Regions from separate parts of the Ruegeria sp. YTSC230 genome, predicted to be linked through region 1. Evidence: riboswitches for the same ligand, from Rfam matches in the RefSeq annotation. Region 1 holds a riboswitch; the other holds the start of a gene.
What was found. Region 1 has a riboswitch for thiamine pyrophosphate ahead of thiD (bifunctional hydroxymethylpyrimidine kinase/phosphomethylpyrimidine kinase). Riboswitches for the same ligand answer to the same signal wherever they lie in the genome.
Positions count from the first base shown of each region.

Region 2: it holds a riboswitch for thiamine pyrophosphate, as region 1 does, so the genes downstream of both, thiB (thiamine ABC transporter substrate binding subunit) here and thiD (bifunctional hydroxymethylpyrimidine kinase/phosphomethylpyrimidine kinase) in region 1, are expected to answer to the same signal.

Region 1 covers NZ_JBXWMC010000003.1:325,127-331,344, reverse strand. The annotation lists gene dnaK (molecular chaperone DnaK) at 1-784, shown strand, start outside; gene dnaJ (molecular chaperone DnaJ) at 859-2,013, shown strand; TPP riboswitch at 2,143-2,248, shown strand; gene thiD (bifunctional hydroxymethylpyrimidine kinase/phosphomethylpyrimidine kinase) at 2,294-3,097, shown strand; gene AC2FD9_RS08705 (FAD-dependent oxidoreductase) at 3,094-4,071, shown strand; gene thiS (sulfur carrier protein ThiS) at 4,055-4,249, shown strand; gene AC2FD9_RS08695 (thiazole synthase) at 4,253-5,017, shown strand; gene AC2FD9_RS08690 (thiamine phosphate synthase) at 5,014-5,610, shown strand; gene AC2FD9_RS08685 (HesA/MoeB/ThiF family protein) at 5,607-6,218, shown strand, end outside.
Region 2 covers NZ_JBXWMC010000005.1:359,321-365,538, reverse strand. The annotation lists gene AC2FD9_RS12650 (adenylate/guanylate cyclase domain-containing protein) at 1-864, opposite strand, end outside; gene AC2FD9_RS12645 (thiamine ABC transporter ATP-binding protein) at 931-1,623, opposite strand; gene AC2FD9_RS12640 (thiamine/thiamine pyrophosphate ABC transporter permease ThiP) at 1,610-3,157, opposite strand; gene thiB (thiamine ABC transporter substrate binding subunit) at 3,133-4,113, opposite strand; TPP riboswitch at 4,147-4,252, opposite strand; gene AC2FD9_RS12630 (ArsB/NhaD family transporter) at 4,390-5,754, opposite strand; gene AC2FD9_RS12625 (CBS domain-containing protein) at 5,779-6,218, opposite strand, start outside.

The sequences.
Region 1 (6,218 bases):
TCTGCAAGGCGACGTCAAAGACGTGGTTCTGCTGGACGTAACCCCGCTTTCGCTGGGTATCGAGACGTTGGGTGGCGTGTTCACTCGTCTTATCGACCGTAACACCACGATCCCGACGAAAAAGTCTCAGGTCTTCTCGACCGCCGAGGACAACCAGAACGCTGTGACCATCCGCTGTTTCCAGGGTGAGCGCGAAATGGCTGCGGATAACAAGATCCTGGGTCAGTTCAACCTTGAAGATATCCCGCCCGCACCGCGCGGCATGCCTCAGATCGAGGTGACTTTTGACATCGACGCCAACGGCATTGTCTCGGTTTCGGCCAAGGACAAAGGTACCGGCAAAGAGCAGAAGATCACCATCCAGGCATCGGGTGGTCTGTCGGACGAAGATATCGACAAGATGGTCAAGGACGCCGAAGAGAACGCCGAGGCGGACAAGGAACGCCGCGAGCTGATCGAGGCGAAGAACCAGGCGGAAAGCCTCATCCACTCGACCGAGAAGTCGATGGAAGAGCATGCCGACAAGGTCGACCCGACCACCATCGAAGCCATCGAGCTGGCGATTGTCGCGCTGAAGGACGAGCTGGAAACCGAGAATGCCGACAAGATCAAGTCAGGCATTCAGAACGTGACCGAAGCCGCCATGAAGCTGGGCGAAGCCATCTACAAGGCGCAGTCTGAAGAGACCGAGGATGAGCCAGCGGCGGCGGATGCCGCTCCGGCTGGTGAAGACGATATCGTCGATGCCGAATTCGAAGATCTTGACGACGAAAAGCGTAAGTAACGGGAAACCGGGCCAATTCGGGCCGGTCCGGTCACCGGGCCGGCCCGATTACGTTGCGGCAGAAGGAAATACTGATGTCAAAACGCGACTACTATGATGTGCTCGGCGTGTCCAAGGGCGCATCAGCGGACGAGATCAAGAAGGGCTTTCGCACGAAAGCCAAGGAATTGCATCCCGACCGCAACAAGGACAACCCGGATTCCGAGGCTCAGTTCAAAGAAGCGAACGAAGCTTACGACGTCTTGCGCGATGCCGAAAAAAAGGCCGCGTATGACCGTTTTGGTCATGCCGCGTTTGAAAACGGTATGGGCGGCGGTGGCCGTCCCGGCGGCGGATTTGGCGGACAGGGCGATTTCTCCAGTGCCTTCTCGGACGTGTTCGATGACCTGTTCGGCGATTTTATGGGTGGTCAGCGCGGTGCTACCGGGGGTGGTCGACGGGCCGCGCGCGGGTCAGACCTGCGTTACAACCTGCGTGTAAGCTTGGAAGAAGCATTCTCTGGCCTGCAAAAGACGATCAACGTGCCTGCTGCCGTGGCCTGCTCGGCCTGTGACGGCTCGGGTGCGGAAGGCGGGGTTGAGCCCACAACCTGCCCGACCTGTTCGGGCATGGGAAAAGTGCGGGCGCAACAGGGCTTTTTCACAGTTGAACGGTCGTGTCCGACTTGTTCGGGTCTGGGTCAAATTATCAAGAACCCCTGTAAATCATGCGGCGGCGCCGGGCGCGTCGAAAAAGAACGCGCGCTGTCGGTCAACATTCCAGCTGGTGTCGAAACCGGCACACGCATCCGTCTTGCGGGCGAAGGTGAGGCCGGGATGCGCGGTGGTCCTCCGGGCGACCTGTATATTTTTGTCGAAGTTTCGGACCACAAGCTGTTCGAGCGCGACAGCGTAAACCTGTATTGCCGCGTTCCGGTCAGCATGGCTAAGGCAGCGCTGGGCGGTTCGATCGAAGTGCCCACCATCGACGGTGGCCGTGGTCGCGTGCAAATTCCGGCTGGCAGTCAGTCAGGACGTCAGATGCGCTTGCGCAGCAAAGGCATGCCCGCCCTTCGCGGCGGTGGCGTTGGCGATATGTTCATCGAACTGGCCGTCGAAACCCCGGTCAATCTGACCAGCCGTCAAAAAGAGCTTCTGCGTGAGTTCGACGATCTGGGCGAAGATAACCATCCGGAATCAAAAAGCTTTTTCTCGTCAGTCAAGTCATTTTGGGACGGTATGAAGGGCTGAACCTGCACACCTGAACATCAAACAGAAGCCGGTCCGTTGAGGCCGGCTTTTGCATTTCATAAGTCCAGTTTGATCGTAATCTGCACCAAAATTGGCCCTTGATTCCCCCACCATCCCCTGAGAGTGTCGCCCCAACCGTTGGGGTGCCCTGTTTGGGGGCTGAGAGGCGTGAACGCGCTAACCCATCGAACCTGATCCGGGCAATACCGGCGTAGGGAACGGTCTTATAGTGCTTAGACGTTTTCCATGCCCGTTGCCCATTTTGAACTGGAGCAACGACATGGCACCCATTGCCTTAACAATCGCAGGATCTGACAGCGGCGGAGGGGCTGGAATTCAGGCTGACCTCAAGGCGATGTCCGCGCTTGGCGTTTACGGGGCCAGCGTGATTACCGCAGTGACGGCGCAGAATACTCGCGCAGTTACGGCGGTGCATGGCATCCCTCTGGACGTCATTGCAGCCCAGATCGAGGCTGTTCTGACCGACTTGGATGTTGGCGCGATCAAGATTGGAATGCTGGCGACCCCTCAGATCATCCAATGTGTCGCAGACAGTATCGCCGAATTTGATGGGCCGGTAGTTTTGGATCCGGTCATGATTGCGAAATCCGGCGATGCGTTGTTGGCAGAAGAGGCGGTGCAAACCCTGCGCGACGTATTGTTGCCACGCGCGACCGTGTTAACGCCAAACCTGCCCGAAGCAGCCTGCCTGCTGGGCTCTGAGTCTGCGGACAGCCTCGAACAGATGATCGCACAAGGGCAAGATCTGTGTGCACTTGGCGCTGGTGCGGTTCTGATGAAGGGCGGTCACGGCAAGGGTGACATCTGCCATGACATATTGATCTCACGTTCGGGCGTGATTGCTCAGTTTCAAGCGCCGCGCCGACAGACCCGCAACACCCACGGAACCGGCTGCACCCTGTCCTCATCCATAGCGGCCGGGTTGGCCAAGAGCCTTTCGCTAACCCAAGCCGTGGCGCAAGCACATGACTATCTGCAGGGCGCCATCGCTCAGGCCGATGCTTTAAACGTCGGGCAAGGTCACGGACCTGTTCATCACTTCCATCAGGTTTGGCCCGCGTGACCGTCTGGTCGATCATAGGGGCAGGTGTGGCCGGGTTGGCCGTCGCGTCCGAACTTGTCGCGCGCGGGGCCAAGGTTCAGGTGTTTGATCCCGGCGGTGGACCAGGGCCGCATGGCTGCTCCTGGTGGGCGGGCGGAATGTTGGCACCGTGGTGCGAGTATGAAAACGCGGAGGAACCTGTCCTGCGTCTGGGGCAATTGGCAATCGACTGGTGGGCCAAGCGAACTCAGGTCCACAGGCGCGGCACACTGGTTGTTGCTAACCCACGGGACCTGCCGGATCTGCGTCGTTTCGCCCGCAGAACTGAGGGGTTTTCCGAAGTTGATACTGGCGAAATCGCCGAATTAGAGCCTTATCTTCACGGTTTCGGAAAGGGTCTCTACTTTGATGCCGAGGCCTATTTGAACCCGCGTCAGGCCTTACTGGATCTGTCACACCAGCTTCAGGATCACGGTGTTGAATTACATCATGCGCGCGCTCCGACGGGATTGGACAACGCCATTGATTGCCGAGGTCTGCACGCGCGCGAGTATCTGCAGGACTTGCGCGGCGTGAAGGGTGAGATGCTGGTGATCCGGTGCCCAGACGTGACACTGACCCGGCCTATACGACTGCTTCATCCACGCGTGCCGCTGTATATCGTTCCACGCGGCGACGGCGTCTACATGCTGGGCGCAACAATGATCGAATCCGAGGACAGCAGCCGAATTACCGCACGCTCGATGCTTGAGTTGCTGAGCGCAGCCTACGCCCTGAACCCCGCCTTTGGAGAGGCTGAAGTGTTGGAAATCGGTGTCGATCTGCGCCCCGCTTTCCCCGACAACCTGCCGCGTATTCGGCGACTGGGACCGACAATCTACGCCAACGGCCTCTACCGCCACGGCTACCTGCTGGCCCCTGCACTGGCAAAGGGCGTGGCTGACCTGGCGTTGGACAACAAACATTCGGAGATGGTTGATGAAGATTGTACTTAATGGCGAAAAGCGCGAGGTGCAGGCCGAAACTCTTGCCGATCTTTTGCAGGAATGTGGGTTTTCGGGCCGGGTGGCGACGGCTGTGAACGAGGGTTTTGTGCCCTCAAGCCTGCGCAAAGCTCGCAATATCAAGGATGGCGATCGGATCGAAGTCGTCGCCCCGATGCAGGGGGGCTGAGCGATGAAGACCTTCTACGGCACATCACTGCCGAACCCGTTGATGCTGGGCACCGCGCAATATCCAAGCCCTGCAATCTTGGAACAGGCATTTCGGGACAGCGGGGCCGGGGTGGCCACCGTATCTTTGCGACGCGAAGCAGGCGCAGGACAAACCTTCTGGCAGATGGTCCGCGATCTGAGCGTTCTTGTCCTGCCCAACACAGCAGGTTGCCATACGGTGAAAGAGGCTGTGACCACCGCTCATATGGCGCGAGAGGTGTTTGACACCAAATGGATCAAGCTGGAACTGATCGGGCATACCGACAGCCTGCAGCCCGACGTGTTCCAATTGGTCGAGGCCGCGCGCATTCTGAGCGAAGACGGGTTCGAGGTGTTTCCGTACACCACGGACGACCTGATCGTGGGTGAGCGCCTTTTGGCGGCAGGGTGTGAAGTTCTGATGCCTTGGGGGGCCCCGATTGGTTCGGGCCGCGGTCTGAACAATGAATACGCCCTGCGCGCAATGCGCGCTGAGTTTCCCGAAATACCACTGGTGATTGACGCTGGTATCGGCCTGCCCAGCCACGCCGCACATGCGATGGAGCTTGGGTATGATGCCGTTCTGCTGAACACCGCGGTGGCACGGGCCGGCGATCCCGCCGCAATGGCCAAGGCGATGAAGCTGGCCATCGAGGCCGGGCGATTGGCCTATCAGGCCGACCCGATCGAAGCGCGCGATATGGCCGAACCCTCGACCCCTGTTATTGGAAAGGCGTTTTTGTCATGAACCTCGACCGGTTTTATCCAATCTTCAACCATTCCGACTGGCTGCGCCGGATGCTGCCCTTGGGCGTGAAACTGGTGCAGTTGCGGATCAAGGACCAAGCGGATGCGGTCGTGCGTGAACAGATCGCGGTTTCGCGGGATCTGTGCCGTGCGAATGGGGCTGTTCTGGTGGTGAATGACCATTGGCAGGTTGCCATCGACGCAGGCTGCGACTGGATTCATTTGGGACAAGAGGATCTGGATGACGCAGATCTGAAGGCGATCCGACGCGCAGGGCTGAAACTGGGTGTCTCGACCCATGACGATGACGAGCTTGAGCGTGTTCTGGCCATGAGCCCCGACTATGTTGCGCTTGGGCCGGTCTACCCAACGATCCTGAAAAAGATGAAATGGAAACAACAGGGCCTGCCGCGTGTCACTGAATGGAAAGCGCGCGTGGGGGAAGTCCCTTTGGTCGGTATTGGCGGGATGAGTGTCGAGCGCGTGCCGGGTGTGTTGCAGGCCGGGGCGGACATTGTCTCAGTCGTGACAGACATCACCTTGAATGCAGACCCAGAAGCCCGCGTACGTGCGTGGATCGAGGTCACCACATGAGCCGCTACGCCCGTCAGATGATCCTGCCGGAGGTCGGCGCGCGTGGACAGGCCCGCCTGTCCGGCGCGCGGGTTCTTGTGGTGGGGGCCGGGGGGCTGGCAGCACCGGTTTTGCCTCTGCTGGCTGGTGCAGGGGTCGGACATTTGACCATCATGGATTCCGATGAAGTGGCCCTGTCGAACCTCCATCGCCAGACCTTGTTTGCTGAAGGGGACTGTGGCCGCCCCAAAGCCGAAGTCGCGGCTGAGCGTTGTCAGGCCTTAAACTCTGAAATTACGATCTCCACGAAAAATCAGGCTCTAACTAACCTAAATTCGCAACGATTTGCCTCACAAGTCGATGTCATCCTCGATTGCGCAGACAGCTATGCGGCAAGCTATACGCTGTCGGATACGTGTCGCGCGCTTGGCAAACCGCTGATAAGCGCCTCGGTCCTAGGGTTGTCGGGTTATGTCGGCGGTTTCTGCGGCGGTGCCCCATCTTTGCGGGCGGTTTTTCCCGACGCGCCGGGCAGCGGTGAAAGCTGTGCCACCTCGGGAGTGTTGGGCCCGGTCGTCGGAATGATTGGCGCGATGCAAGCGCAAATGGCGCTGAGCGTTATTCTCGGG
Region 2 (6,218 bases), on a different contig from region 1:
AAATGTTCCATCGTTGCCCTGAAACTCGGGTGGCTGCATCAGCATTTGTGAGATGACCGCGTCATCAAGTGCTGCGACCGAATGCAAGGGGGCGTTTGAACTTAACGTGTTTGCAGACAGGTTCAGCAATTTGGGATGGGCCAGAACGCGGTTGTCACCGTACAGAACAAAACCGGTTGCCCCGTATTTCCCGCTTAACTCGTCGACCAGGCCCGAGAAATGGTGAACGGTAGAAGAAACGAGCACGGCCCCGAGAAAAATACCGTCTTTATAGGCAGGTACAGTCGCTGAGATATGTGTCCGGCCCTGGTCAAAGAAGGGTTCGTTCCAGACCAAACCATCATAGCCTTTAACATCTTTAAGATACTGAAGCGTGCCTGCAGCCGGAGGCTCGTATGACGTTATTAAACGTGGCCCCTCAACATCCGTGATATGTGTTGAAATGAACAGACTGCCGTCAGGATACACGATGGCAAGATCTGTCAGATATGGGACCGAAGCCACCACGCCTTTGAAGTAGGCTTTCAGAAAATCGGTGTCGTGCAGATCGACTTCACCCGTGCTTGCGTCTTCTTGTAGGGATTGCGCCAGTTCCTCGATCGGTGTCGTCAGGCTAAAGACATCGTCTTCGATGGATTCGACGATCATCGCGGCAGACGTATTCAACAGTTCCGTCGTGTTCTGAAAATTGGCATAAGTCGAAACCAACAGAACTGCGCCAGCCGATATTGCCACCAGTCCGCCAATGGTCAGCGCCAGCAGAGTAGAAATCCGGATTTTTAACCTTGTCTGGCGGTTGCTTTGCGCCCGGGCGCTTTTGTCGATCACGCCAGTGTGCTGCGTATGCTTGTCTTCGTTGACCATCTTTGAACGATATTTAGCTTGGCGACCCGTTACAACGTCTCGTTGACGTCTGAGACGGGATCGCCGCTAGCCAAGATACGCACGCAGGCTTGGCGGCGGGTTGTCAAAGAGTTCCGTTGTCTGAACGGGGGCATGCACCGTTTCGTCTGTAACAAGTACGGTTTGGTCGGCAATACGGCGTGCATCCTGCGGATCGTGGCTGACCATCAACAGGGTCGTTTGGGTTTCGGCCACCAGATCGGCCACCAAATCCAGCATTTCGGCTTTCAAGGCTGGCCCAAGGGCGGCAAACGGTTCGTCCAAAAGCAACAGTTCGCGCCGCTGCACAAGTACGCGGGCCAGGGCAACCCGGCTTTGCTGTCCTCCGGACAGTTCCGAGGGTTTGCGCGCGCCCATACCATGCAAAGAAACCCGGCCCAGAGCGGACTGAACCTGTGCACCCTCGTCTGCGGACAACCGACCGTTTGGGCGCAGGCCCAGGGCGATGTTTTGTTCAGCCGTCAGATGCGGAAACAGGTTTCCGTCTTGAAACAGCATCGCCATAGGGCGCTTGCCGGGATGCAAGTTGGAAATCTGCTGACCACCCCAAAAGATCTGACCCTTTTTCAGATCCCGAAATCCAGCGATAGTCTCCAACAATGTGGACTTGCCCGCCCCGGACGGGCCGACAATGGCAATGCTGTTGCCAACCTCGATCTGGATATCGGCGTTTAGGGTGAAATTCCCGTTTTCAATCACGCAGTCGTCAAGCTTCAGCATGCCAGCGCCCTCCTCGGTCCAATAGCCAGAATGCGCCCATGGACAGCAGCAACAGCAGTAATGCCCCGCCGGCAGCAGCCTGCATCTGATAGGCACCCATCAAGCGGTAGATTTGCAAGGGCAGGGTCGCGATCTGCGGATCGGCGAACAGAGCGATCACACCCAGATCACCCATTGACAGAGCCGCCCCAAGACCAGTGGCGAACCCAATCTGCGGACGCATGCGCGGTAGCAAGATGCGCGTGAAAAACGTCCATTTTGTCATATCCAATGAAAGCGCGAGACGTCCGTGCCTGGCGGTTATGTCGCGCGCGGCGGGGACCAGAATGCGTAAAGCAAAGGGCAGGGCCATCGCAGCATTTACCAAAGCAGTGACAGGCAGAGCCAATGTCGTCGGGTTTGCCAAAGGCCGGATTAAGATGAACAGGCCCGTACCGATGACCAATGGTGATGCCGCCAAACCCAAAATGCCACTGAGTTCCACAAGCCCGTACCGGCCGCTCGCGACGGCGGTGGCCATAGGCAAAGCTAGCAATAGTAGGACTGCAGTACTTGCCGCAGCAACAAGGACCGAGATCAGCGCAGCCCGAAAAACGATTGCGGGCAAGTCAAACAACCCGGCAACTCCCGAAATTACGACCGATGCTAAAGGCAGTAGCAAAAAGACGGCCGCTGCGACGATCCAGAATACATCTATCGTCGGCGCACCCCCATCCCAGCGGCGCAAGGCGCGATCGAGACCTGTTCCAAAACCGTCCCCGCGCGAAAACTTCAGCGCCACCAAAGCGGTCGCAGCTGTCAGGGCAAGTTGCAGGGCGGATAACAGGGCGGCGCGACCCAAGTCGAAATCGTAGGTAAAAGCCTGATAGATTGCCAGTTCGATTGTTGTAGCCCGTGGCCCTCCGCCCAAGGTCAGGGCGACGGCGAAGCTGGTCAGGCAGATGGCGAAGATTACCGCCAGAACCCCGGGCAGGGTCCGTTTGAGCATGGGCATCTCGATCAGTCGAAACATGGCCATACCATTGCAGCCCAGTTGTGCGGCCAGGCGAAACCGTTCTGCCGGAATTTCCTGCCAGGCTTGCAACACAAGGCGTGTGGCCAGGGGTAGGTTGAAGAAAACATGCGCCAGTACAACCCCATGCAAGCCGTAGATGCGTATGGGCGGCAGGCCGAAAATGCCAAGGAAGTCCGAGATCCATCCCGACCGGCCAAAGACTTGCAGCAGACCCAGAATGGCAACGATGACCGGCAGGATGAAGGGCGCACCCAAAAGCGCAATTAAAGCCCGTCGGCCGGGGAACCTCCGACGTGCCAAAGCCCGCGCAACCGGCACGGCCAACACCACGCTGAACAATGCGGACAGCGTGGCCTGGGTCAGCGTGAAGCGCAGCGCAGCCCAGTCAGCGGGACTGAACCCGCCGCTGGTTTCAGCACGCAGTGCAACCGCCGTAAGAGTGCCCAGGATTAGCGCGGCGACCAGAGCTGCCGCACCGATACCGGGCCATGGGCTTACTGGCTGAGCGCGTTCTGCCATTCTGCCAGGGCCTGATCCCGCACGGCGGCGGCTTCATCGGGGGAGAACAGCAGCGACTTTGCCGGCACTGTCAGGGTGTCGAACCCTGCAGGCAAACCTTCTGCCGGGGTTACGGCCGGGTACATCCAGTTGGTTGTCGGTATAATTTGCTGGAACGCATCCGAGACCATGAACTGCAAAAACTGATCCGCCAATTCGGCCTGATCCGTCGCGGCCAGCTTTGCCGCAACCTCAACTTGCAGATAGTTGCCCTCGTCAAAAGCGGACGCAGCCTTGCTGCCATCGTCCTCGGCAATCAGGTGATAGGCCGGAGATGTCGTATAGCTGAGAACCATGTCCGACTCGCCCTCAAGGAACAGGCCGTACGCTTCGGACCAGCCTTTTGTGACCGTCACGATATTGTCGGAAAGACCAGTCCAGATTTCGGGTGCATCATCACCATACGCCGCTTTAACCCACATCAGCAGACCCAGACCGGGCGTGGACGAGCGAGGGTCCTGGATGATGATTTTGGTGTCGCTGTCCGCCAGCTCCCGGAAGTTCGCAGGCGCGGTCGCATCCGCTTTGTGAACGAAGGCGAAGTAGCCCCAGTCATACGGTGTGAACGTGTCATCGGTCCATTCGATCGGCAGCGCGAAGTCGGCAGAAACGGAATTGGGCGCAAACAGGCCGGTTTCCCGGGCCGCTGCAATCAGGTTGGTATCCAGACCAAGCACGACGTCGGCGTCAGAGTTTTCACCCTCAAGCCGGACACGCGACAAAAGTGCGGCACCATCTTCGACGCCCACGAGGTTCAGCTCGCAGTCGCAGGTTGCCTCAAAGGCTTCTTTGACCTGCGGGCCGGGGCCCCAATCGGATACAAAGCTGTCATAGGTGTAAACGGTTAGCTGAGGCTTGTCGGCGGCGATGGCCGTAGTTGCACTCAGAAGTCCCGCAGCAATTAGCAGATGTTTCATGTCATCCTCCATTGCGGCGAGAGGGCAAGGATGGATGAAACCGAAACCCTTCCCTCCGCCGGTTCTAGCCGGTTCAGGTTCTACGGGTTCGCTTGATAAGCATCTCAGCGCGGCAGGCCGTGCTCCCCGAGGTGAGGCCGTCACTAGGGGGGATTGGCTAGAAAGACAACCAAATTCGGTGCCTCAGCGCGGTGCGTGTCACATGCGGGCAAGTAAACCTGTCCGGAGTCGGACGCCCTTTGAACCTGTAATACGTTTGGTTCAAAGGGCCATAGGTCAGAAGTAACGCAGCCAAATATAGACGTTCGCGATCATCAGGGTCAGGATCATGATCGGGAATGCAATTTTGGCGAAGGCGATGAAGCCGATGGGCTGCTTGGCCTTTTCCGCAAAAGCAGCCACCGTAAGGTTGGCGCTTGCCCCCAACAGTGTACCGTTGCCGCCCAGACAGGCCCCAAGCGCCAGCGACCACCAAAGGGGTTCAATCGCGTCCTTGCCGCCGAACGTGTCTGCGGTGGACTCGATCAGAGGGATCATCGTTGCCACGAAAGGAATGTTGTCGAGGATTGCGGACAAAATGCCGGAGGCCCAAAAGATGAAGAACGCGGTCCACATCATGTCGCCTTGGGTCAGCTCCAGCACTTTCTCACCAAAGAATGCCAAGAGGCCAACATGTTCAACACCGGCAACAATGACGAACAGCCCACCGAAGAAAAAGATTGTGACCCATTCAACTTCACCAAAAATGTGGTGAACCGACTCGGATTGTTCTTCACCGCTTTGGTGGCCATAGGCCAGCAGCATCAACAGGCCAGCACCGGCCAACGCTGACGTACCGGGCTGAATGCCGTAGCTGTGCCCCAGCGTGAACCCCAGCAAAACCAGAGCCAATACGGCCAGAGACTTGATCATCAAGACAACATCAGTAACCGCTTCGGATTCGTTGAACCCCATAATCCGATCGCTGGCCGATTTCGGAATGCGGGCCAGTTCCTTGCGGTTCATAAGGTAAATAATGCCGGTCAGGACAACCAGACATATGGCCGAGATAGGCGCCAGGTTCACCACGAAATCGTTGAAGCTCAACCCTGCGGCCGAGCCAATGATGATGTTGGGCGGGTCACCGATCAGCGTCGCTGTTCCCCCCACGTTCGAGGCTAGGATCTCGGCAACAAAGAACGGGAACACACGCGTTTCCAGGGCTTCAGTGATCAGCAGCGTAATCGGGGCGATCAGCAAAACGGTCGTCACGTTGTCCAGCAGGGCCGAGAACACCGCCGTAATCAGCGTCAGCATGATCAGGATGCCGGTTGGATTGGCTTTCACCGTTTTTGCGGCCTTGATCGCTACGTATTGGAACAATCCGCATTTGCTGGTGATCCCCACGATGACCATCATGCCGATGAGCAGTGCCAGAGTGTTGGCGTCCACACCCGCCACGGCCTGTTCCTGATTGATGATGCCAAACAGGACCATCAGGGACGCGCCCAGCATCGTCAGAATGGCGCGGTTAACCTTTTCGGTGATCAGGACCGCATACACCAAAATCAGAATTCCGGTCGCGATCCAAAGCGGATCAATGCCCAATAGTTGTGGAACAGAGAGAGCGGCCTCTCCGTGTGACGTCGAATGCGTAGCCAAGGTTTTAGTCCGGTTTGTATAGGGTTAGCTGAGTGCGCGATCCAAAAGCGAGTTGGCGCTTACGGTGCCAACGAAACGGTTGGTTTCGGGCTCAACAAGGATCACGTGCCGTTTGAATTTGTAGATCAGGAAGATGCCTTCCATCACCGGCGTATCAGGTGCAGCGACAGGGATGTTCGAGGGCCTCGACATGTTGTCGCGAACCTTTTCGGTCTTCAACCGCTCCATCTGTTGTTCGAAATCATCCCGCGTCAGATTCATGAAGCTGAGCGAGTCGATCGCGACGCGCGACGCATCATCATTTAGACCGATTGTAGCCGCCTTCGGCAGAATCAGTTTCAGCAGCGTCGGGGCGGTAAAGACGCCAACATAAGTCCCGTCTTCAGCCACGACAGGCAGAAACCGTGCCCGGCTGCCCCTGATGATGTTGAAAGCCGTGGCGATGCTTTCATCCGGCAGAATGG